DNA from 2 places in the Thermomicrobium sp. 4228-Ro genome. Region 2 is predicted to be linked to the other one. Evidence: a T-box and tRNA genes for the amino acid it is inferred to sense, from the RefSeq annotation. Region 2 holds a T-box; the other holds one or more tRNA genes.
The links. The T-box of region 2 lies ahead of leuS (leucine--tRNA ligase). A T-box ahead of a tRNA ligase gene usually reads a tRNA of that ligase, here a tRNA-Leu.

Region 1 (11,036 bases), 1.6 Mb from region 2:
GATCGATCTTCCCAACGCGATGCCCGAACAGGTGGCACAAGACCTCATGGAGCAGTTCGGGCTTCTTCCGGAGGAAGTCATCTTCGCCTCAGCCAAAGAAGGGATCGGCATCGAAGACATCCTCGAGGCGATCGTCCAGCGAGTTCCGCCACCGAGCGGCTCGCCCGAGGCACCGCTCCGGGCGCTCATTTTCGACTCGCACTACGATCCGTACAAGGGTGTGGTCGCCTACGTGCGTGTGGTCGACGGCACGCTGCGGGTCGGCGATCCGATCCGCATGATGGCGAGCCAAACGGTGGGAGAAGTCCTCGAGCTCGGCCAGTTTCGCCCGTTGATGACCCCCGTCGAAGAGCTCACAGCTGGCGAGGTCGGCTACGTTGCGACCGGACTCAAGGTCGTTCGCGATTGCCAGGTCGGCGACACGCTCACGCATGCACAACGCCCGGCAGCTGTTCCGCTGCCTGGTTATCGTCCGGTCAAACCGATGGTCTTTGCCAGCTTCTATCCGGTCAATAGCGACGATTACCAGGAACTCCGCGATGCGCTCGAGAAGCTCCGACTCAACGACGCAGCACTCGTCTTCGAGCCCGAATCGTCGGAAGCGCTCGGTTTTGGCTTCCGCTGCGGATTTCTGGGGCTCCTGCACATGGAGATCATTCAAGAGCGCTTGGAGCGGGAATATCAGCTCGAATTACTGGCAACCGCGCCGAGCGTTCAGTACGAGGTAGTCAAGCGCGACGGTAGCACGGTTTTGATCGATTCACCGGCTGAGATGCCGCCCGCCGGTGAGATCGAAGAGATCCGGGAACCGTGGGCCCGCGCGACGATTCTTACTCCGACTCGGTATATCGGGAACCTCATGGATCTGGTGACGAGCCGGCGTGGGCAACTCATCGAAATGGAGTACTTCGGCGAGGATCGTGTGCGCCTCACGGTCGAGGTTCCGCTGGCAGAACTGATCGTCGATTTTTACGACCAACTGAAATCGCGCTCGCAAGGCTATGCGTCACTGGACTATCAACTGATCGGCTATCGCCCGGGCGACCTGGTGAGGCTCGACATTCTCGTGCATGGACGCCGGGTCGATGCACTTTCGTTGATCTGCCATCGTGATCAAGCCTATGCGCGTGGACGGGAACTCGTCGAGAAGCTTCGGACATTGATCCCGCGACAGCTCTTCGACGTCCCGATCCAGGCAGCGATCGGCAGTCGCGTCATTGCCCGGGAGACGATCCGGGCCATCCGCAAGAACGTTCTCGCCAAATGCTACGGTGGCGACGTGACGCGCAAGCGGAAGCTGCTCGAAAAGCAAAAGGAAGGCAAGGCCCGCATGAAGCGGATCGGCAGCGTGGAAATCCCTCAGGAGGCGTTCCTCGCTGTCCTCAGTCTCGGTGGCGAGGCCTCGAGCCAGGCGCAGCGGTGAGCCGATGGCGGAGACTGCGCAGCTAGCCATTATCGGCTTGGGCCCGGGAGCTCCGGAGTACCTGACCCGTGCTGCTCTCGCGTTGCTCCGTGAGCGACCGGTTTTGCTCCGGACACGCCAGCATCCGGTCGTTCACTCGTTCCCGGAAGCGACACAGTGGGAATCGTGTGACGACCTCTACGAGTCAGCGGCCACGTTCGAGCAGGCCTATGACGCGATCGTGGCGCGTGTCCTGCAGCGCGCGAAAGAGACGCCGCTCGTCTACGCTGTTCCCGGCCATCCACTGGTCGGTGAAGCGACCGTGCGGCGCCTTCTGGTCGATGCGCCGTCGCATGGAATCAGCTACACGGTCATTCCGGGTTTGAGCTTCATCGATGCGGCACTCCCCCTGCTCGGCATCGACGCGCTGGCGAGCAATCTGCAGATCGTGGATGCGCTCGAACTCGTCAGTTGTGCTGAAGCTGCGCCGTTCGCTGCCGGCTACTGGCCCTTGTCTCCTCTCCGGCCTGCCCTCCTCGGTCAGGTGTATGACCGCTACATCGCATCGCACGTCAAGCTGGTTTTGCAACGGCTGTATCCCGCGGAGACGCCGATCCGGTTGATCCGAGCTGCGGGAAGTTCCCATGCACACGCGCTGCATGCGATGCTCTACGAGCTGGATCACTACGACTTCGACGCAACGACGACCGTGTTCATCCCGGCGCTCGACCCCTTGGATGCACCGGTGACCGAGGCGTTGCAGCGAGTGGTCGCACGCTTGCGAGCGCCGAATGGCTGTCCGTGGGATCGGGAGCAGACGCATCGGACACTTGTCTCGCATCTCCTGGAGGAAACGTACGAAACCATCGAGGCGATCGAGGCGGAGGACGACGACGCCTTGCGCGAGGAATTGGGCGATGTGCTCCTCCAGGTTCTGATGCACGCACAAATCGCCGAAGAGCGTGGTGCCTTCGTCTACGAGGAAATCGTGGGTACCGTTATCGAGAAACTCGTGCGTCGTCATCCCCATGTGTTCGGTCAGGAACGTGCTGAATCGGCAAGTTCAGTTCTGGCTCGCTGGGAAGCGATCAAGGCAGCGGAGCGTGCCGAGCAGGGGCGGCGGGAGCGTCTGGTACCGGCTTCACTCCCTGCACTGGCACGAACACAAAAATTGCTCGAGCGATTACATCGTATCCAACCAGAGCGACTCGCGGAACTGCAACGGGCACTCGCCCTGGTGGACTCCGATCCGGCTCGTGTGCTCGGCGCTCGTATCGTCTCGCTCGTCATCGAGGCGGTCCGATCCGGTGTTGACAGCGAAGCAGCCGTGCGATCCTGGAGCTTCGCCCTTGAACGCGAGGTCATCGACCAGTTGCAGGATTCCTGAAAAGTCCGAGAAAGGAGCTCGTCGTGAGCGACACAACGATCTCAGCACGAGCAGGACTCCGTCGGCATACCACCTGCGGGGAACTGCGTCGCGAGCACGTCGGTCGTACTGTCACCTTGAAGGGATGGGTGCATCGTCGTCGGGATCATGGTGGACTGATCTTCCTCGATTTGCGTGATCGGTACGGCATCACCCAGGTAGTCGCCAATCCGGCGCACTCACCAGATGCGCACGCAACGGCCGAGCGGGTGCGCGCAGAGTACGTGCTGGCTGTCACCGGCCAGGTCGTCGCCCGACCGGAAGGTACGGTGAACCCTGCCTTACCGACTGGCGAAATCGAAGTCGTCGCTGACCGCATCGAGATTCTGAATCCTTCGAAAACACCACCCTTCCCGATCGCCGAAGAGACCGACGTGGATGAGTCGCTCCGTCTGGAGTACCGCTATCTCGACCTTCGCCGTGCACGCCTGCAACGGAACTTGCTCCTCCGCCATCGTGTCGTTCGCTTCGTACGGCAGTATCTGGAGGAGCGTGACTTCGTCGAGATCGAGACGCCGATGCTTATCAAGAGTACTCCCGAAGGAGCACGTGACTACGTCGTACCGAGCCGAATCTTCCCAGGCCACTTCTATGCGCTGCCCCAATCGCCGCAGCAACTCAAGCAGCTCCTCATGGTCGCGGGCTTCGATCGCTACTACCAAATCGCTCGTTGCATGCGCGACGAGGACTTGCGAGCCGACCGCCAACCGGAATTCACGCAGATCGACCTCGAGATGTCCTTCGTCGATGTCGAGGATGTGATCGACCTGGTCGAGGGTTTGTACACAGAGATGTTCGAGCAGTTCGCTTCGAAACCGTTGAAGGAAAAGCCTTTTCCACGACTGACCTACGCTGAAGCGATGCTCCGCTACGGGAGCGACAAGCCGGATCTGCGTTTCGGCCTCGAGATCCAGGACGTTTCCGATGTCTTCACGGCGACTGAATTCGGTGTGTTCAAGAATGCTCTCGCTGCGGGCGGTGTGATCCGTGGCTTCGCCGTGCCGGGGTTCGCCGACGCAACGCGTTCACAGCTCGATCAGCTGACCGAACTGGCACGCTCGTTCGGTGCCAAAGGCCTGGTGTGGCTGGCACTCCAGCAAGATGAAGGACGCCTCACCGCGCGCTCGCCAGTCGCGAAATTCCTGAGCGAACACGAACTCGCGACGCTCGCGGAGCGGTTCCGGGCCAATCCTGGTGACTTACTCTTGCTCGTCGCCGATGCCGAGTCAGTCGCCGCGAACGTTCTCGGTCGGCTACGAAATCAGGTCGCCCGTGACCGGAAACTCATCGACGAGTCGGTCCATGCCTTCTGCTGGGTGATCGATCCACCCCTCTTCGAATGGAACGAAGACGAACAGCGCTGGGAAGCGATGCATCATCCGTTCACAAGTCCACGGGACGAGGACATTCCGCTCCTGGACAGCGACCCGAGCCGGGTACGCGCCAAAGCATACGATCTCGTGGCCGACGGTTACGAACTCGGTACCGGGAGTATCCGGATCCACCAGCGTGAGGTCCAGAACAAGATCTTCTCCATCATGGGCTACGACGACGCGGAGATCGAGCGCCGCTTCGGCCATCTTCTGCGGGCGTTCGAGTACGGCGCACCGCCGCACGGCGGAATGGCCCCTGGTCTCGACCGCACGGTGATGATCCTGGCTGGTGAGTCGTCGCTGCGTGAAGTGATCGCCTTCCCGAAGAACCAGCGTGCTCAGGACCTTATGCTCGGCGCGCCGTCACCGATCGACGAGCGGCAGCTTCGCGAGCTCCATCTCTGCATCGTCGACACCGAAGAATCGTCAACGACCGGCGCATGACTGTCGGGCGCTCTGCTCTTGAAGGACTCGGGAAAACGATTGTCGGGGGCCGGTTGCAACCGGCCCCCGACCCGTGGTGAGCAGCGAGGAGTATGCGGCGTTCAGCTCGCAGCGAGCTTCTTGGCGAGCTCGGCGATTTCCTCGGGCGCCAGCCCTGGAGCGAACTCCTCCGGCACCTCCGGGAGATCCGGCACTGGCCCACCAGCTGGTGGACCGTCGACGACCTCGAGGTCTCCATCGCCAGCCGGAGACGGTCCGCGCCAGATCTTCGCGATTTCCTTGTAGTCCTCCGGACTGAACCGGTAGAGCCGCCGATGGACGCCCATTTCCTCGTACTTGCGCGCCTCGGGGAACTTGCTGTTCTCGATATTGGGAATCGGCAACAACTTGGTTACCTGCACGCCGGTGAGCGTCTCGAGCGCCTTCGCGTAGGCCGTCGCATGGACGCCGCCACGGACCAAGAGATACCCGATCATCTCGCGTGCGACCGGGTTCGTCGTCATCTCGTAGACACGAATCTTATGTAGTCGCGCGCCACACTCCAAGAAGAAGTTGTGGAGAAGATCCAGGATCAGGTTGCCGCTGGAGAAGACGTAGTCGCCATGCCAGAACGCACCCATCGAGTTTCCGACGAACGCCGTCTGCGCGGTTGCGATAAAGTGATGCGTATTGCGCAAGTTGACGGCAGGGGCGAGCGGTGCGGCATCGGGTGCTGCTGGCTTCGTCGTGCCGGTCAGCATCAAGTTGACCGTAGCGGCGACCAACTCGATATGGCCGAGCTCCTCGGTCGCGATGTTCGCGATGAGGTCGTAGTACGGACGAAGCTTGTCGCGACCGCGGAAGTTGAACGACTGGTATGTGTAGTTCATCAAGGTCGACATCTCACCGAAGCGTCCGCCGAGCAGCTCCTGAACAGCGGCGGCAGCATTCGGGTCAGGCTCCTTCGGCTGCGGCAACTCGATTTGCAGACGATCGATTCGAAGATACATCGCGCTCCCTCCCTCGGAACGATCCGACGACAGCACTGTCAGTAGATCCCGTCAGTCCCTGTCGTCCAAACGGTCAGTCGGTGGACCACGAGGAGCCGACAGCTGACCGTGCATCGGCGTCTCCTTCGGCTCGCGATGCGGCGACACACCGGGGACAGCGGCCACGCCAGATCACTTGCGCTTCATCCACCTCGGCCCCTGGAAGGTCGGGCTCGAGGCAGGGCTTGCTTCCGACGACACAGGGCACATCGATCACTGCACCACACTCGCGACAGACGAAGTGGTGATGCCACTGCCGGAGCGTCTCCAGCAGCATCCGTCCCGGCCCAACGTCGGCGACCATGACCAGTCCAGCGGCCACGAGCGAGTGGAGCACGTTGTAAACCGTCGCCCGAGGGAGGTGAATGCCGCGAGTTTCCAGGTGGTGCAGCAGCTCATCGACGGATCGGTGCCCACCGCTTCGCTCCAGCGTGTCCAGGATGAGGAGACGCGGATTGGTCACCCGCAACCCTGCCCGGCGCAGGCGAGACGCCAGTTCGGCGCGTCGTTCGGGCGAGAGGAATTCGGTCACTGCGAGCCGTGCCCTTCCCTTGACACGGTCCAATGTACACACCTTTTTGGACAGTGTCAAGAGACGCGCGCTGGAGACTGATCCCTTCCTCGGTCGAGTTGGGAATTCGCAGTCGATCGCGCTCTCCTCCGTTGCAACCGACGAACACGCCCCGGCTGGGAGGCGCCATCCCTTGACAGCGCCTGCCGCTCCTGCCTATACTCTGTAGTGCTGCCGAGGCGGCAGGGACGTGCCGAGGTGGCGGAATAGGCAGACGCGCTACCTTGAGGGGGTAGTGCCCGAAAGGGCGTGGGGGTTCAAATCCCTTCCTCGGCACCACTTCGCGGGCGATTAGCTCAGCTGGTAGAGCGCCACGTTTACACCGTGGAAGTCAGAGGTTCGAGTCCTCTATCGCCCACGAATGCCGCGAGGCAGCGTAAGCCGAGGTAGCTCAGTTGGTAGAGCACGTGACTGAAAATCACGGTGTCGGCGGTTCGATCCCGCCCCTCGGCACCACGAAGAGAAACGGACAATGGCCGGCTCCACGCGGAGCCGGTTTTTCGTCCTGTCGAGACAGTGACCCCCAGCGGGACAAACCCCGCTGGGGGTCGCGGCCACGCTGCATCAGGCCACAGCTGCGCGGGAGGCCTCCACGAACAGGTCGATCGCTCGCAAATAGTTGGCTGCGATCTTGTCAGCAGCCTCGTCTCGGGAGAGCGTTCCGTTCAAGAAGCCCTGTACACCCTCCCACCAGAGCGTGCGACCGATTGCGAAACCAATATAGCCCGGGACTCCCGCGCCCATGCGGAGCCAGTGATCGACGCGAGCAGGATCGGCTCCCCGTCCCAAAACAACGCAGCTGACGTGGTCACGACCACCACTGCGCACCTTGGCGGCCATACGCTCGCAGTCCTCGCGACGATCCAAGCCCTCGATCTTCCAAACGTCCGGTACCACGCCGGCAGCATAGAATTCGTCGATCGCTTGGAGTGTCAGGTCCGGCCGCACGTCACGGTCGTAGCGCTCACTATCGCCTCCGACCCGCTCGAGCTGTGCCTTGGTGGCTGGCACGAGCAACTCGAGGAGGAACTTCCGATCCCGCTCACGCAGCCAATCGTGCAGTCGCTTGAGACGCTCGAGCTGGATCTGCTTGGTATCGGCAGGATCTTCGGGGTTGTAGCGCACGAGTGCCTTGGAGAAGGTGGGATCGAACGCCAGGATGTGGTCGCCGAACTGGTCACCGTACTCGAAGTCGAAGACCTTCTGGCCACTCTTCTCGACCGGCATCGCGAGGATATACCCGCGTTGTCGAGCCACCCGCGCGACGTCCGCCCCGTATTGCTCGTCCACGAGAATACCGGCTGCGTCGCGTGGTGCACCTCGCTCGACCGCGAGCTCGAAGCCAGCGAAGATCACCTGCTTCGCCTGCCGGATTTTCTCGTCCCGCTCGCTTTCCGGCACACGGGCCTTGCTGGCCATCTCCTCGAACGAGCTCCGATGGTCGAACGCGAGGATGTACAGCGGTCGATCGTAGCCAACGCCCATCACGACACCTCCCATCCTAGAGCCTCCACTGCCCCAACGCTAACCGAGATGGGGGAACCGATGCAACCCTTGACAACGATCGACTACGACGACTACACTTTATCGCGGTCGTTGGGGAGTCGTCTAACGGTAGGACGGCTGACTCTGGATCAGCTAGTTGGGGTTCGAATCCCTACTCCCCAGCCTGAAGCTGCCGCCGCAGTCGGCGGTGGCTTTTCGTCTTTTGTGCGTACACTTGTGCTGGGGCGGTCAGCCCACGCACTGTGTGAGCCAGTGGCGTACCGTGAGTCGGAGGAAGGCGACGAATCTCTTCATCCAGCCAACTGAAACCGAACGCGCCCTGCTCGTCTGCGTACACTGGCGGCATGACGGGTGGGATCCCCAATCGTCTCTCACTGAGTTGGCCCAACTCGCAGCGACTGCCGGTCTGCAGGTTGTCGGATCCATCGTTCAGCATCTACCACACCCGCATCCGCGACACTATGTCGGACCAGGGAAGCTTGCTGAAATATCCGCACTTCGCGAACGTCTCGGATTTTCCGTGTTGCTGGCTGATGACGAACTCAGCCCTTCACAACTCCGTCACCTGGAGGAGGCTCTCCAGGTCAAGGTACTGGACCGAACCGCGTTGATCTTAGACATCTTCGCGCGTCGGGCGCAGACGCGCGAAGGGCGGCTGCAGGTCGAGCTGGCTCAACTCGAGTACCGCCTACCACGCTTGACCCGCATGTGGACCCACCTCTCTCGACAAGCAGTCGGTGGCGTCGGCCTTCGCGGGCCAGGGGAAACGCAGCTCGAAATCGATCGGCGCCGGGCGCGTGAGCGGATCGCCTGGATCCGGCGGCAACTGGAAGATGTCCGCCGCCATCGCGAGCGATACCGGCAGCGACGCCGTCAGCAGCGCCTGCCGGTCGTCTCGCTCGTCGGGTACACCAATGCCGGAAAGTCGACACTCTTGAACGCCTTGACCGGCGCCTCCGTCCTCGCCGAGGACAAGTTGTTCGCGACGCTCGATCCGACAACCCGGCGCCTAGAGCTACCGGATGGACAGGTCGCTCTGCTCACCGACACAGTCGGTTTCATCCACAAGTTGCCGACGTCACTGGTCGCAGCATTTCGCGCCACGCTCGAGGAGATCCTCGATGCAACCCTGCTGTTGCATGTCGTGGATATCACGCACCCGAAAGCCGCCGAGCAAGCAGCAACCGTCCGCCGCGTTCTGCGCGAGTTGGGTGCCGAGCAGTTTCCGACGATCACCGTCTTGAACAAGATCGACGTGCTCGGCTCGGACCTGGCTCCTGACAGGCTCGCCGGCGAACTCGGTCTGCCGCCCAATGCGGTCCTCGTGTCTGCACGAACAGGTCAGGGCCTTCCGCAGTTGCGCCAGCGCATTGCCGAGGCGCTGCGGGCGGTTACGAAACCGGTCGCCGTGCAGCTTCTCGTTCCGTATCGAGAACGAGCGATCCTCTCCCTCATCGAAGAGCGAGGCACGATCGAAGAACAGCGTTACCAGTCAGAGGGCATCGTCGTCCAGGCGCGTATTCCGTCCTCCCTGCTGCCACGGGTGGAGCGCTATCTGCTTGCTGAGTCCGCCGATCGCTGAAGAATACTCGCTCAGGACGAAATTCCTGTCGCGCTTTGTCAGAAAAGGGTCGATAATAGGACCAGACGAACGGTGCAGCGCGAGGAGCAGTTCCCGTGACGATGAGCGAACTGGTACAGCGGTTGCAGAAAGACTACGGTCTCGAGGCCGCGCTGGTGGTGACCACCGACGGTCTCCTCGTCGAAGCAGCTTCGGCACCTGGCACGGAACTGGACAGCGAGGCGATCGCCGCCAACGCGGTGAGCGGCTTGCTCATGCTGGAAGCACTCGGGCAGGAACTCGGTAGTTCCCCGCGTCAAGCGATCGTCGAGTTCGACCGTCACTTGCTCTTGATCGCGCCCCTGGATCAGGACACGGCACTCGTCCTGGTCGCACAGGGCAGCGGGAATCTGGGACGCTTGCGGCTTGCCCTGCGTCGTATCGGCCCACAGCTCGAACAGCTGGCACGCTCGGGAGCACTGTGACGAGGAACGATTCGTGGAATCGCTGTCGTACGCTCGGACTGGCGTGGATTTGACCCGCGCAGAAGCGGTCAAGGCGCGCATCGCACGGGCGGTCGAGGAGACATTTACCCGCGACGTGCTGCGCCCCCTGGGATTATTCGGTGGCGTCTTCGCTGCACCGGGAAGCGACGGACAGCTCGCACTCGTTGCGACGATCGACAGTGTGGGGACAAAGATCCTGGTAGCGAACGTGTGGGGGGTTCACGAAGGTATCGGCATCGATCTCGTCCACCACAGTGCGAACGACCTGCTCGCATGCGGTGCTTTTCCGCTGTTCTTTCTCGACTACTTCGCGACTGCCCGGCTCGACGACCGCGTTCTCGAGGAACTCGTCCGTGGCATGACGCGGGCATGTCGGGATCTGGGCTGCGCGTTGATCGGTGGAGAAACCGCACAGCTACCGGGCATCTACACCCCTGGTGCGTACGATCTGGCTGGCTGTATGGTCGGCGTCGTCCCCGTCGACCGGATCGTCGACGGTTCCCGTATCGTCCCGGGGGACGTGGTGCTCGGGCTTCCGAGCAACGGGCTGCACACCAATGGGTACTCTCTGGCGCGCGCGAGTCTGGGAATGACCGGCAATCCGGAACGAGATCGGTCGATTCTCGAGGAAATACCGCCCTGGGCTGACCGACCACTCGGTGAGCTGCTGCTTCAGCCGCACCGATGCTACGTGCCACTTCTGCGCGAGTCGCTCGGGAACGAGGGGCTCCACGGCATGGCCCATATTACGGGCGGAGGCCTCGTCGAGAATATCGCACGCATCGTTCCCTCTGGTTGCCGAGTCGAGATCGACTCGCGGACGTGGGAAATCCCGGAAATCTTCGGCGAAATTCAACGCCGTGGGCAGATCGACACGGCGGAAATGTTCCGCGTCTTCAATATGGGGGTCGGCTTCGTCGTGATCGGCGAAGCGGCCTTTATCGCAGACCTTCGATCCCGACTCGGCGAGGGCTGGATTCTCGGAAGGGTCCTCGCAGCAGATGGACCGCGCGTGGTTCTGCGCTATGGGGAGCAGGACGATACTGTCCTCGTCGCGTAACTGGTTCGCTGATGGCCTGACCGAACGGAAGGATCCCGGTGATCGAAGACCATGGCGCTGATCGATGTCGCAGCACGCGAGATTCACGCGAAAATTGTGTACTATGGACCTGGTCTTTCTGGAAAGACGACGAACCTTCAGGTGATCCATCGGTCGCTT
Region 2 (11,036 bases):
CTCGAAGCGTTCGCGGCACGCCTCATTCTCGGTGGGACGGTCATCGTTCTCATCCTGACGTGGGTCGCACTCCTGACGATCACGCTCTGACTCCATGCGAGGGGGCAGCCGTGGCGAATGCGATTACCGTAGGGCGTGTGGTGCTTCTGTTCATAGGAATCGCGCTTCTGTACACCGACCAACGGTGGTCGCTCGTCTTGGCCTGGGTACTCCTGCTCGTGGTCTTCGCTGGTGATGCGCTGGATGGAATCGTGGCGCGCCGACGCGGCACGACGACCGTGTTCGGGGCAGTCTTCGACATCGCCGGTGACCGAGTGGTCGAGAATGCGCTGTGGATCGTGTTCGCTGATCTCGGCCTGATCGGTGTCTGGGCACCGCTGCTGGTGATGACCCGAGGCTTTCTGGTCGATGGGTTGCGTAGCGTCGCGCTCCAAGCGGGACGAACACCGTTCGGCGAGCGGACGATGGCGCGGACGCGCCTGACGCGGTTCTTGACTGCCTCACGCACGATGCGCGCAGCGTATGGCGTAGCCAAGCTGGTGGCTTTCTTGTTCTTGGCTGGCGTCGTTGTGGAGCGACGCACGGGGTTTCCGCTGCTCGGTGCGCTGTTCCGTTCTCCTGCGCTCGTTGGTATCGGCTGGCTGGCTGTCTATGTCACGCTGCTCCTCACGGTCGCGCGCGGTGTTCCAGTCCTCGTCGATGCCTGGCCGTATCTCCGCTGGAATCCGGAGCGCGTTGGAGACAGCGGCGTTCCCGATCCGTCGGCAGGATGACGAATGGTGATCGGTTCCACGCTGTCGCTCGCACCACACTCGTCCGGTGTGGTCAGGTGCTAGCTGACTTCGCCGGCTCGGTCGCGTTCTGGCTCTGTCCACGCTATCGACATGCTGCGGCATGCAATCTGGCCCAGGTGCTAGGGGAGCCCCCCTACTCACCGGTGGTGCGTCGGGCCGTGCAGGGTGCCTTCCGGGCGAGCGCGCGCAACTTCTTGGCACTCCTCACCTTGCGGCTCGCCAGCGGTTTTTGGTCTCCATCTGTGGAACTCGAGTGGAGCGATGGAGTGCCGCGCGTGGGTGAAGGTCCGATTGTCTTCGTTTCCGCACATCTTGGCCCGTTCGACGTTGTTGCAGCGCTTCTGTCCAAGCGCGGCTACACGTTCCTCGTCCTGGCAGAGCCGATGCGTCCGGTGTGGCTCGATCGCTGCGTCCGCTGGTTGCGCGGACATCGGGGCGTGACCCTGGTGTCGCCGTCGCCTGCTGGCTTCCGAGCGGTGATCCGTGCCCTACGCTCAGGAATTCCGGTTGTCTTTCTGATCGACCGGGCGAGTGAGCGCGCTGGCCGGTCGATTCGCTTTTTCGGAAGGGCAGCGTGGTTCTCGGACGTTCCGATTCGGCTGGCGCGGCGTTTCGGCTGCCCCGTCGTTCCTGTCTTCGCGCAACGAACCGGGTACGGCTATCGCGTCAGTGTGGCGCCTGCGATCGACCTGGCAGCCAGGGATGAGGCGCACGTGACGGAACTCGGGGCGCTCGAACAGGTGGTTGCCCAGCTCGAACAGGCGATCCGCGCGGCTCCCGATCAGTGGCTGGTCTTTCGTCCGGTCTGGTCGGTCGAGTCGGTTCTCTGAGAGTTTCGCCTGGGCGCGGTGCGGAGGGGAGCGACCGGCTCGGCCCAAAGATCGTACGGCTCGGCGTGGGTAATACGGACCGGCACGATCTGGCCGATAGGTAGCCGGCCGGGGACGAAGACGAGGCCGTCGACCTCAGGAGCATGGCGTGGAGCTCGGCCAGCAGCGATCGGTCGGCGACGGCCACGTTCGTCTTCGAGTTCACCCTGGCCTTCGATGAGAACTGGGAGTACTTGCCCGATGAGCGCTCGGTTCTTCTCGAGAGAGATGCGCTGCTGCAAGGCCATGAGTCTGGCACGTCGCTCCTCGGCGATGTCGAGGGATACCGGCGCACCGAGTCTGACGCTCGGTGTCGGCGATTCCGGCGAGTAGACGAAGACACCGACGTGGTCGAATTGCATTTCGGCAACGAATTCGTAGAGGCGATGGAAGTGCTCTTCTGTTTCTCCTGGGAAACCGACGATGAAGGTCGTGCGAAGCGTGACGTTCGGAAGACGCTCACGGGCATACGCGATGAGCCGGCGATAGAACTGTGGATCGCTCGGTCGCGCCATCGCGCGGAGGATGGTCGGGTCGGCGTGCTGGAGCGGGATATCGAGGTAGGGGACGCACTGCGGGAGTTCAGCCATCGTGTCGATGAGTCGGAACAGCAATGGCGTCGGATAGAGGTACAACAGGCGAAGCCATGGTAGTTCAGGCACCTGTTCAGCGATCAGGCGGAGGAGGCCGGGGAGACCATCGCGAATCCCGAGGTCAGCACCGTATCGAATAGTGTCCTGGGCGACCAGGACGACTTCCTTGCTGCCGGTATCGACGAGTTCCCGGATCTCGCGGACGACGTCCGATGGTCGCTTGCTGACCTGGTTGCCCTTGATGAGAGGGATCGCACAAAAGGAGCAACGATGGTCGCAGCCGTCCGCGATCTTCACATAGGCGCTCGGTCGGGCTGTCGGCAATCGATGGAAACTCGGAAAGACGGCCTCGTCGGCGCGCACACTCGCAATGGGGAGACCGAGCAGTTCAGCGACCACAGCATCGATACGTGTCCACTCGCGGGTGGAGAGCAGCGCGTCGACTCCTTCCGGAACCTCCCGCCGGTGTTCGTCGAGACTGACCATACAACCAGCGGCGATGACGATCTGGTCGGGTCTCCGTTTGGCCAGCAGACGCTCGATCGCGGCGCGTGACTCCGCGCGTGCGGCAGCCAGGAACCCGCAGGTGTTGACGATCAGGACTCGTGCCTTCCGTGGGTCGTCGGTCGGCTCGAGTCCCTGGGCGATCAGGCGCTGGGCCATACCCTCAGAGTCGACCTGATTCTTCGAACACCCGAGTGTCACGATATGGAAGCGGATCGGTGGCGTCATCGTTACTCCCCATGCGTCTCCTTCGCTCGTCCGAGCAAGTATGCCCAGACATGGCCGGTACTCCCAGTCGTGAAACGCGAGATGGCAAGGCGTGCTCATCGTGTAGATCACTGACGAGTCATGATCGGGTCGGGAAGCGCATGGTGCCCGGTTGCAGCAGTGCAGTCGTTGTCCGAGTCGTGGGGAGTATGCTAGACTAGTGGTTGCGCCAGGGAGTCGGCGCGGGGCTGTAGCTCAGTGGGAGAGCACAACGCTGGCAGCGTTGGGGTCAGGGGTTCGAGTCCCCTCAGCTCCACCGAGGAGCATCACCGTTCCACCGAAGGGTGCGACCGGTTGTCGTCATGTGACGGGGAAGAGCGGCGAAGGGGAGCAGTAGCGGGCCGCAGCCGTTCAGCGAGCCGGTGGTCGGTGCGAGCCCGGTCGGCTCGAGGCCGTGAACTCGCCCCGGAGCTGCGCGAGCGAAAGCGCGAGTAGCTCGCGCCGGATCGTGCCCGTTACCGCACGGTGGAGGTGGGTGTCGCGCTGTCGACGCCAAGGAGGGTGGTACCGCGGGTCGGCCCGTCCCTTCGTGGGCGGGCCGTCGTGCGTTGGAGCCAGGAGCTGCAGGAGGGCACAGCGATGACGACCACACAGCAGGAGCGCCGAACCGAGCGCTACGAGCCGCAGGTCATCGAGCCCAAGTGGCAAAAGATTTGGGAAGAGACCGGTATCTACCTGAATGTCCAGGAGGATCCGGCGAAGCCGAAGTGGTATCACCTCGTCATGTTCCCGTATCCCTCGGGAAACCTCCATATCGGACACTGGTTCTCGTACGCGCCGGCTGACGCGGCTGCCCGTTACAAGCGGATGCGTGGGTACAACGTGCTCTTCCCGTTCGGGTTCGATGCCTTTGGACTGCCGGCAGAAAATGCGGCTATCAGGCACGGGATCCATCCACGGGTCTGGACCATGCAGAACATCGCTCACATGAAGAAGCAGCTTCGCTCGATGGGAGCGATGTTCGACTGGTCGAAGGAAGTCATCACCTGCCTCCCGGAGTATTACCGCTGGAATCAGTGGTTCTTCCTGCAGTTCTACAAGCGAGGGCTTGCCTACCGGGCGAAAGCACCGGTGTGGTGGTGCCCGACCTGTCAGACCGTTCTCGCGAACGAACAGGTGATCGATGGGCGCTGCGAGCGGTGCGGTACCGAGGTGTACCGGCGCGATCTCGAGCAGTGGTTCCTGCGCATTACGGCCTACGCGGAGGAGTTGCTCCGTTTCGACGGTATCGACTGGCCAGAGCGCGTCATCACGATGCAGCGCAACTGGATCGGCCGGTCGGAGGGTGCCCGCATCGTCTTCCACAGCGAGCAGGGCGATCCGATCGAGGTGTTCACGACACGGCCGGACACCTTGTGGGGCGCGACGTTCATGGTTCTGGCGCCCGAGCACCCGCTGGTCCAAAAGTTGACGACACCGGATCGGAGAGCCGAAGTCGAGGCGTACATTGACCAGGCCCGCCGGCGAAGCGATATCGAGCGCACGTCGACCGAGCGTGAGAAGACGGGTGTCTTCATCGGCGCGTACGCGATCAATCCGGTCAATGGGCAACGTATCCCGATTTGGATCGCGGACTATGTCCTGATGCACTACGGCACAGGCGCGATCATGGCCGTACCAGCGCACGATCAGCGCGACTTCGAGTTCGCGCGCCAGTTCGGCCTTCCGATCGTGGTCGTCATCCAGCCGCCCGACCGTACGCTTGACCCGGCCACGATGGAGGAGGCGTACGACGGTGATGGTGTCATGGTCAACTCCGGGCCGTTCGATGGTACGCCGACGGCGGGTGGCGAGGCGATCCGCAAGGTGATCGACTGGCTCGAGCAACAGGGGATCGGTCGTCGCGAGGTGACCTACCGGTTACGCGACTGGCTGATCTCGCGCCAACGCTATTGGGGCACACCGATCCCGATCGTGTACTGTGATCGCTGCGGGATGGTTCCCGTTCCGGAGGATCAGTTGCCGGTGCTGCTCCCCGAGGATGCCGAGTTCATGCCGACTGGACAATCGCCGCTCGTCACGCACGAGGACTTCGTCAACACGTCCTGCCCGCAGTGCGGCGGAACGGCACGGCGCGAGACCGATACGATGGATACCTTCGTCGACTCGTCTTGGTACTGGTATCGGTACCTGAGTCCACATGACAGCGAGCGTCCGTTCGACCCGGACAAAGTCACGTACTGGACGCCGGTCGATCAGTACACCGGTGGGATCGAACACGCCATCCTGCACCTCCTCTACAGCCGGTTCTGGACGAAGGTGCTGGCTGATCTGGGACTGGTGAACCACCGGGAGCCGTTCCTGCGCCTGTTCAATCACGGGGTGATCCTGGGCGAGGACGGCGAGAAAATGTCGAAGAGCCGCGGGAACGTCGTCGATCCGGACGACCTGGTTGCGCGACTCGGGGCAGATACGGTGCGCTTGTACTTGATGTTCATCGGCCCGTGGAGTCAAGGTGGGCCGTGGAGCTCGCGCGGCGTGGCCGGTGTGCAGCGTTTCCTGCAGCGTGTCTGGGCCCTGGTGAACGAGACGCTCGACATATCGGTCGATACGGAAGACGACGACCAGGCACGCGCGTTGCGTCGTCTCGTGCATCGCACCATCAAGCAGGTCACTGACGATTTCGAGACCTTCAGTTTCAACACCGCGATCGCGCGCCTCATGGAGCTCGTGAACGAACTTTCACGATTGCGCGAGACTCCGGTTGTCCGGATGCCGGTGTGGCGGGAAGCGCTCGAGACGCTGGTGCTCCTGTTGGCGCCAGGCGCACCGCACATCGCGGAAGAACTGTGGGAACGTCTCGGGAAGCCGTACAGCGTGCATCTGCAGGCCTGGCCGAGCTACGATCCCGAACTCGCTGCTGAGGGGACGGTCGAGCTGGTGGTGCAGGTCAATGGGCGAGTTCGCGATCGTCTGGTGGTTCCGGTCGATATCAGCGAGGACGAAGCGGTCGCTCGGGCCCGCGCGACGGAACGCGTCCAGAGCTACCTTGCTGGGAAGCGGATCGAGCGCGTGATCTACGTACCAGGACGGCTCGTCAACTTCGTCGTCAGCGAAGCAGCCGACTGAGTCGAGCTGCGTCGTACGTCAGCGGCGACCGATCAGGTAGGCGAGCGTCGCGAACGCCTCGCGGACGATGTACCAGCGTTCGAGCGGGGAGCCTGGGCGGATCGGGCTGTTCACTGCCGGTGAGCCGAGCGCGACGAAGCCGAGGTCGCGGGCCATGAGCTTGCTGCGGAACAAATGGAACCCGTCGCTGACGAGTAACAGGCGCTGCACGCCACGAGCGTGCAGCGTGGTAGCAGCGGCCTCCAGACTCTGCCAGGTATTGCGCCCGACAGGAACCACCACGAGGGCCTCTGGCGGGATTCCGAGTTGCTGGAGGTAGCGAGCGCCGACCTCTGCTTCGGTGAGGTCATCGGGGGCAACGCTGCCACCCACCAAGACCACGGTCGAGGCATAGCCCTGGCGGTAGAGGGCGGCGGCATGATCGAGTCTGGCGCGGAAGGCACGAGTCGGTCGGCCGTTGTACTGAGCCGCACCGAGTACCACGATGGCGTCGGCGGGTGCCCGTTCGTCGTTCCGGGCCTGTGCTTCGATAGCCAGGGCGAGTACGAAGAGCGTCGTACCGGTGGCGAGTACGCTGAGACCGAGAAGGCCGAAGGCCATCCAGTGCAAGGAGTGTTGTCTGCTCCGAGTCGGGGCTGCCACCTGGGTCATCGTTCCCTCCTAGGTTAACTGTGCCAGATACGCTGACTGGATTCTCCGGAGGTGTTCGGTGGCGGAAGTCGAGCAACGCATAACCCGCCTGGCCCCGCACCCACGACGGGCGGACCGATTCGTGGTGGAGCGGGACGGCGAACCCTGGCTCCTGCTCTCGGCAGCACGCGTTGCTGAGCTGGGGATCGTTGTCGGAGAGCGGTTGACGAGCGAGCGCGTCGCTGCGATCGAACGTGCAGGTGCAGTGGACGCTGCGATGGACATCGCCCTGCGTGCACTGGCAAGTCGACCACGCAGCGAGGCGGAACTCGCGCAACGACTGCGACAGGAGGGAACTGCCGAGGACATCGTCGCAGAGGTTCTCTCGCGGCTTCGGCATCTCGGCTATCTCGACGATCGTGCTTTCGCTGAGGCGTGGGTTACCCAGCGGCGTCGCTTCAGTCCTCGTGGGGCGGCTGCGTTGCGGCGTGAGCTCCGGGTCAGGGGCGTTGCGCCCGAGATCATCGATGCCGTGGTCGGGAATGACTCGGTTGACGATTTGGAAGCGGCACGCGCGGTCGCACAGAAGCACTGGCATCGACTCCAGCGATTGGATCGGGCGGTGGCCGAGCGTCGATTGATCGGGGTTCTCCAGCGTCGGGGATTCTCCTGGTCGGTTATCCATCGCGTCGTCAAGAGCCTTCTCGAAGCCGAAGGCGAGGAGTAATCTCGCCTGCCGCAGTACGTCGCCGCTGTGGCTCCGGCAGCCGCTTCGTTCCCCCATGTCCGAGCGTCGAGAGACAACCGTACGGGTCGCAAGAGAAGCGGACGTGGAGCGAACGGGATGCCGAATCCTGGTTGCTGGGGTGAACGGACACCGGGTATACTGAGGTCCCGATGTGAACCGAAGAACCCTCGTCGTGCGTTCCGTCCTGTATCGGAACGAGAGCGAACGGACGGCTGGTCGATGTCGGAAATCAAATGGCTGGGGCATGCGTGTGTCCGGTTGCGCGGCCGTGACGTCACCGTCGTCATGGATCCGGTCGCACCTGAAACCGGTTACCATCCGCCCAAGCAGCGAGCGGATATCGTGACGGTCAGTCATGCTCATCCAGGGCACCGTTACCTCGATCTGGTTCGACCAGGCTATCGGCTGATCGACGGGCCGGGCGAGTACGAAATCAAGGGCACGTTCATCACCGGAATCCGTACCTACCATGATGAGGAGCGTGGGGCACGGCTCGGCAAGAACACCGTGTACGTTGTTGACCTGGACGGAGTGCAGATTTGTCATCTCGGTGATCTCGGCCACACGCTGAGTGACGAACAGGCGGAGTTGCTGAGCGAGGTCGATGTGCTGCTGGTGCCGGTCGGCGGGGGTACGACACTCGATGCCGACCGCGCGGTGGAAGTCGTCGGGCAGATCGAGCCGCACGTCGTGATTCCGCTGCAATTCCGGACAGAGCACGGAGACTCCGGGCGGGAGCCGGTGGAGCGGTTTTTGCGAGCGATGGGTGTCACGGAATGGACGACACGCGAGTCGTTGACGGTGCGCAAGGGGGAATTCGGGGAAGCGATGGAGGTCGTGGTGCTGGTCCCCGACCCGTAAGGGCCGGAATGGTCGTGCCCGGAGGTGGGGCGATGCCGAAGTACATCTTCGTCACCGGTGGTGTCGTGTCGTCGGTCGGGAAGGGAATCGCGACCGCGGCCATCGGGAGATTGCTGAAAAGCAGGGGGCTGCGGGTCGCGCTGATGAAGCTCGATCCATACCTCAATGTCGATCCGGGAACGATGTCACCCTATCAGCACGGCGAAGTGTTCGTGACCGAGGACGGCGCGGAGACCGACCTCGACCTCGGGCACTACGAACGGTTCACGGACGAGGATCTGAGCCGTGCGTCGAACGTGACGACGGGCCAGGTGTACTCGGCAGTGATCGCCAAAGAGCGGCGGGGCGATTATCTGGGCGGCACCGTTCAAGTCATTCCGCACATCACCAACGAGATCAAGGCACGTATTCGGCAGGTCGCCGAGATCCATCGACCGGACGTCGTGGTCGTCGAGGTCGGCGGGACGGTCGGCGATATCGAGGGCCAGCCTTTCCTCGAGGCCATTCGACAAATGCGACGGGAAGAGGGGCGGCGGAATGTCCTTTACATCCATGTCACCTTACTGCCCTACATTCAAAGCACCGGTGAAGTGAAGACGAAACCGACGCAGCACAGTGTCAAGGAGTTGCGTGCGATCGGTATCCAGCCTGACGTCATCATCTGCCGCACCGATCATCCAGTCGGTGATGACGTTCGGGCCAAGGTCGCGCTGTTCGGCGACGTCGACGAGGAGGCCGTCATCCTCCTGCCGACGGCGGAGACGATTTACGAGGTACCGCTCATACTGGAACGAGCTGGTCTCGGGCGGTACATCGTGGAGCACTTCGGTTGGGCTGACCGGAAACCGGATCTGGCAGAGTGGGAACGGATGGTCGAGCGTCTCAAAGCGCCGCGTCGACGCATCCGGATCGCACTCGTCGGGAAGTATGTCGAACTGCACGATGCCTACTTGAGCGTGGTGGAGGCGCTCAAACACGCTGGACTCGCTCACGATCTTGCTGTGGAGATCGTTTGGGTCAATTCGGCGGCCGAGCGACACGAGATCGAAACAGCGTTGCGGACCGTGAACGGTATCGTCGTGCCGGGTGGTTTCGGCCCACGCGGCGTCGAGGGGAAGATGTTCGCAGCCCGGTACGCGCGCGAGCGCGAGATTCCGTATCTTGGCCTCTGCTACGGTCTCCATATGGCTGTCATCGAGTTCGCGCGCAACGTCTTGGGATTGAGCGGTGCGAATAGCACGGAGATCGACCCGGAAACACCGCATCCCGTCATCGACCTCATGCCGGATCAGCGTGGTGTGGAAATGGGTGGGACGATGCGGCTGGGGCGCTATCCGTGTGCACTCCGGGCGGGGACGAAAGCCGCGCTTGCCTACGGCGAGCCGCTCGTCTACGAACGACATCGACACCGCTGGGAAGTCAACAATGCATACCGGGAACTGTTCGAGGAGGCTGGCTTCCTGGTGAGCGGCGAATCGCCAGACGGGCGGTACGTCGAGATCATGGAGTTGCGCAACCATCCGTGGTTCGTGGGTGTCCAGTTCCATCCGGAATTCAAGTCCCGGCCCAACCGGCCACACCCGTTGTTCGCGGCCTTCATCGGTGTAGCCAAGCAGGTGCTGCGGGAGGGGGATCAGCGGCCGCTTCCATTCGACGCGCCGGTTGCGGCAGAAGTGGCCGACGATTGAGCGAGTTGCGGCGATCGGACAGTTTGTGATAGGATGCGCAAGCGTGAGCGGGCCGGAGGACCGCCCGCCGATGGTGAGGGGCTGGCAGACGATCGGTGTCGCCCTGAGTCTCGGCTTCACGGTCGTGTCGAGTCTCGTTTTGTGTATCGGCGGCGGCGTTCTCCTGGATAGGTGGCTCGGGACGGCGCCTGTCTTGACGCTTGTTGGTGTGGTGCTCGGGCTGGTAACAGCCGGATACTCGTTCTACCAGCTGGCGGTGCTGGCGGGGAGTCGTCGAAATCAGCGCGGCGGGAGGTAGGGAGAGCGTGGAACTCCATATCTCGGTCAAGCCCGAGACCTTGTGGACTGTTTCGATACCCGGTACCAGTTTCGATCTCCGTATCACGAATTCGTTCCTCACGATGCTTCTCGTAATGCTTTTCCTCATCGTCGTCGGTGGGATCATCGCGCGACGGGCTCAGTTGGTGCCGGGTCGTTTCCAGTCGGTGTTCGAAATGGTTGTCGAATTCTTACTGGGACTGGTCGAGGGAACGGCGGGTAAGCAGCTCGGTCGGCGGATCTTTCCCCTCATCGGTGGACTGTTCATTTTCATTATCGTTGCGAACTACACCGGCCTGCTGCCGGGTATCGGGACGATCGGTTTGCTGCACGAGACGACCGGTCATGCGCTCGTTGCGGCCACCGATGCTGCGGCCGAGGCTCAGCACGGGAAGGTGGCGCTCGTGCCGCTGTTCCGGCCACCGAGTGCCGATCTCAATATGACGCTCGCGATGGCGTTTATCAGTTACGTGGCATTCCAGATCGCTGGTCTGTCGGCACACGGGGTGTGGGGGCGGATCAAGCACATGGCGAATCCGCCTTTCCTGTTGCCGATCGAGATCATCAGTGAGCTCTCGCGGATCGTGTCCCTGTCGTTCCGTCTCTTCGGGAACATTTTCGCGGGCGAGACGTTGCTGACCGTCATGTACGGGATCGCGAACGCGATCAAGATCAGTGTCATCGGGCTCGTCATT

Region 1: it has a tRNA-Leu gene. The T-box ahead of leuS (leucine--tRNA ligase) is inferred to sense a tRNA for this amino acid. The anticodon was not compared.

The regions. Positions count from the first base shown of each region.
Region 1 covers NZ_JAPFQM010000001.1:152,581-163,616, reverse strand. Annotated here, with positions in the region: gene lepA (translation elongation factor 4) at 1-1,423, shown strand, start outside; gene OO015_RS00925 (MazG family protein) at 1,428-2,789, shown strand; gene aspS (aspartate--tRNA ligase) at 2,828-4,645, shown strand; gene OO015_RS00915 (manganese catalase family protein) at 4,747-5,634, opposite strand; gene OO015_RS00910 (Fur family transcriptional regulator) at 5,708-6,238, opposite strand; tRNA gene OO015_RS00905 (tRNA-Leu) at 6,437-6,523, shown strand; tRNA gene OO015_RS00900 (tRNA-Val) at 6,530-6,602, shown strand; tRNA gene OO015_RS00895 (tRNA-Phe) at 6,625-6,700, shown strand; gene OO015_RS00890 (2-deoxy-5-keto-D-gluconate 6-phosphate aldolase domain-containing protein) at 6,809-7,744, opposite strand; tRNA gene OO015_RS00885 (tRNA-Gln) at 7,842-7,912, shown strand; gene hflX (GTPase HflX) at 8,013-9,332, shown strand; gene OO015_RS00875 (roadblock/LC7 domain-containing protein) at 9,434-9,796, shown strand; gene purM (phosphoribosylformylglycinamidine cyclo-ligase) at 9,810-10,877, shown strand; gene OO015_RS00865 (GTP-binding protein) at 10,929-11,036, shown strand, end outside.
Region 2 covers NZ_JAPFQM010000001.1:1,762,550-1,773,585, forward strand. Annotated here, with positions in the region: gene OO015_RS08260 (DUF1648 domain-containing protein) at 1-90, shown strand, start outside; gene OO015_RS08265 (CDP-alcohol phosphatidyltransferase family protein) at 111-773, shown strand; gene OO015_RS08270 (lysophospholipid acyltransferase family protein) at 770-1,624, shown strand; gene rimO (30S ribosomal protein S12 methylthiotransferase RimO) at 1,576-2,988, opposite strand; tRNA gene OO015_RS08280 (tRNA-Ala) at 3,212-3,283, shown strand; T-box leader at 3,339-3,557, shown strand; gene leuS (leucine--tRNA ligase) at 3,607-6,096, shown strand; gene OO015_RS08290 (YdcF family protein) at 6,115-6,747, opposite strand; gene OO015_RS08295 (regulatory protein RecX) at 6,806-7,453, shown strand; gene OO015_RS08300 (MBL fold metallo-hydrolase) at 7,694-8,335, shown strand; gene OO015_RS08305 (CTP synthase) at 8,368-10,023, shown strand; gene OO015_RS08310 (AtpZ/AtpI family protein) at 10,094-10,321, shown strand; gene atpB (F0F1 ATP synthase subunit A) at 10,329-11,036, shown strand, end outside.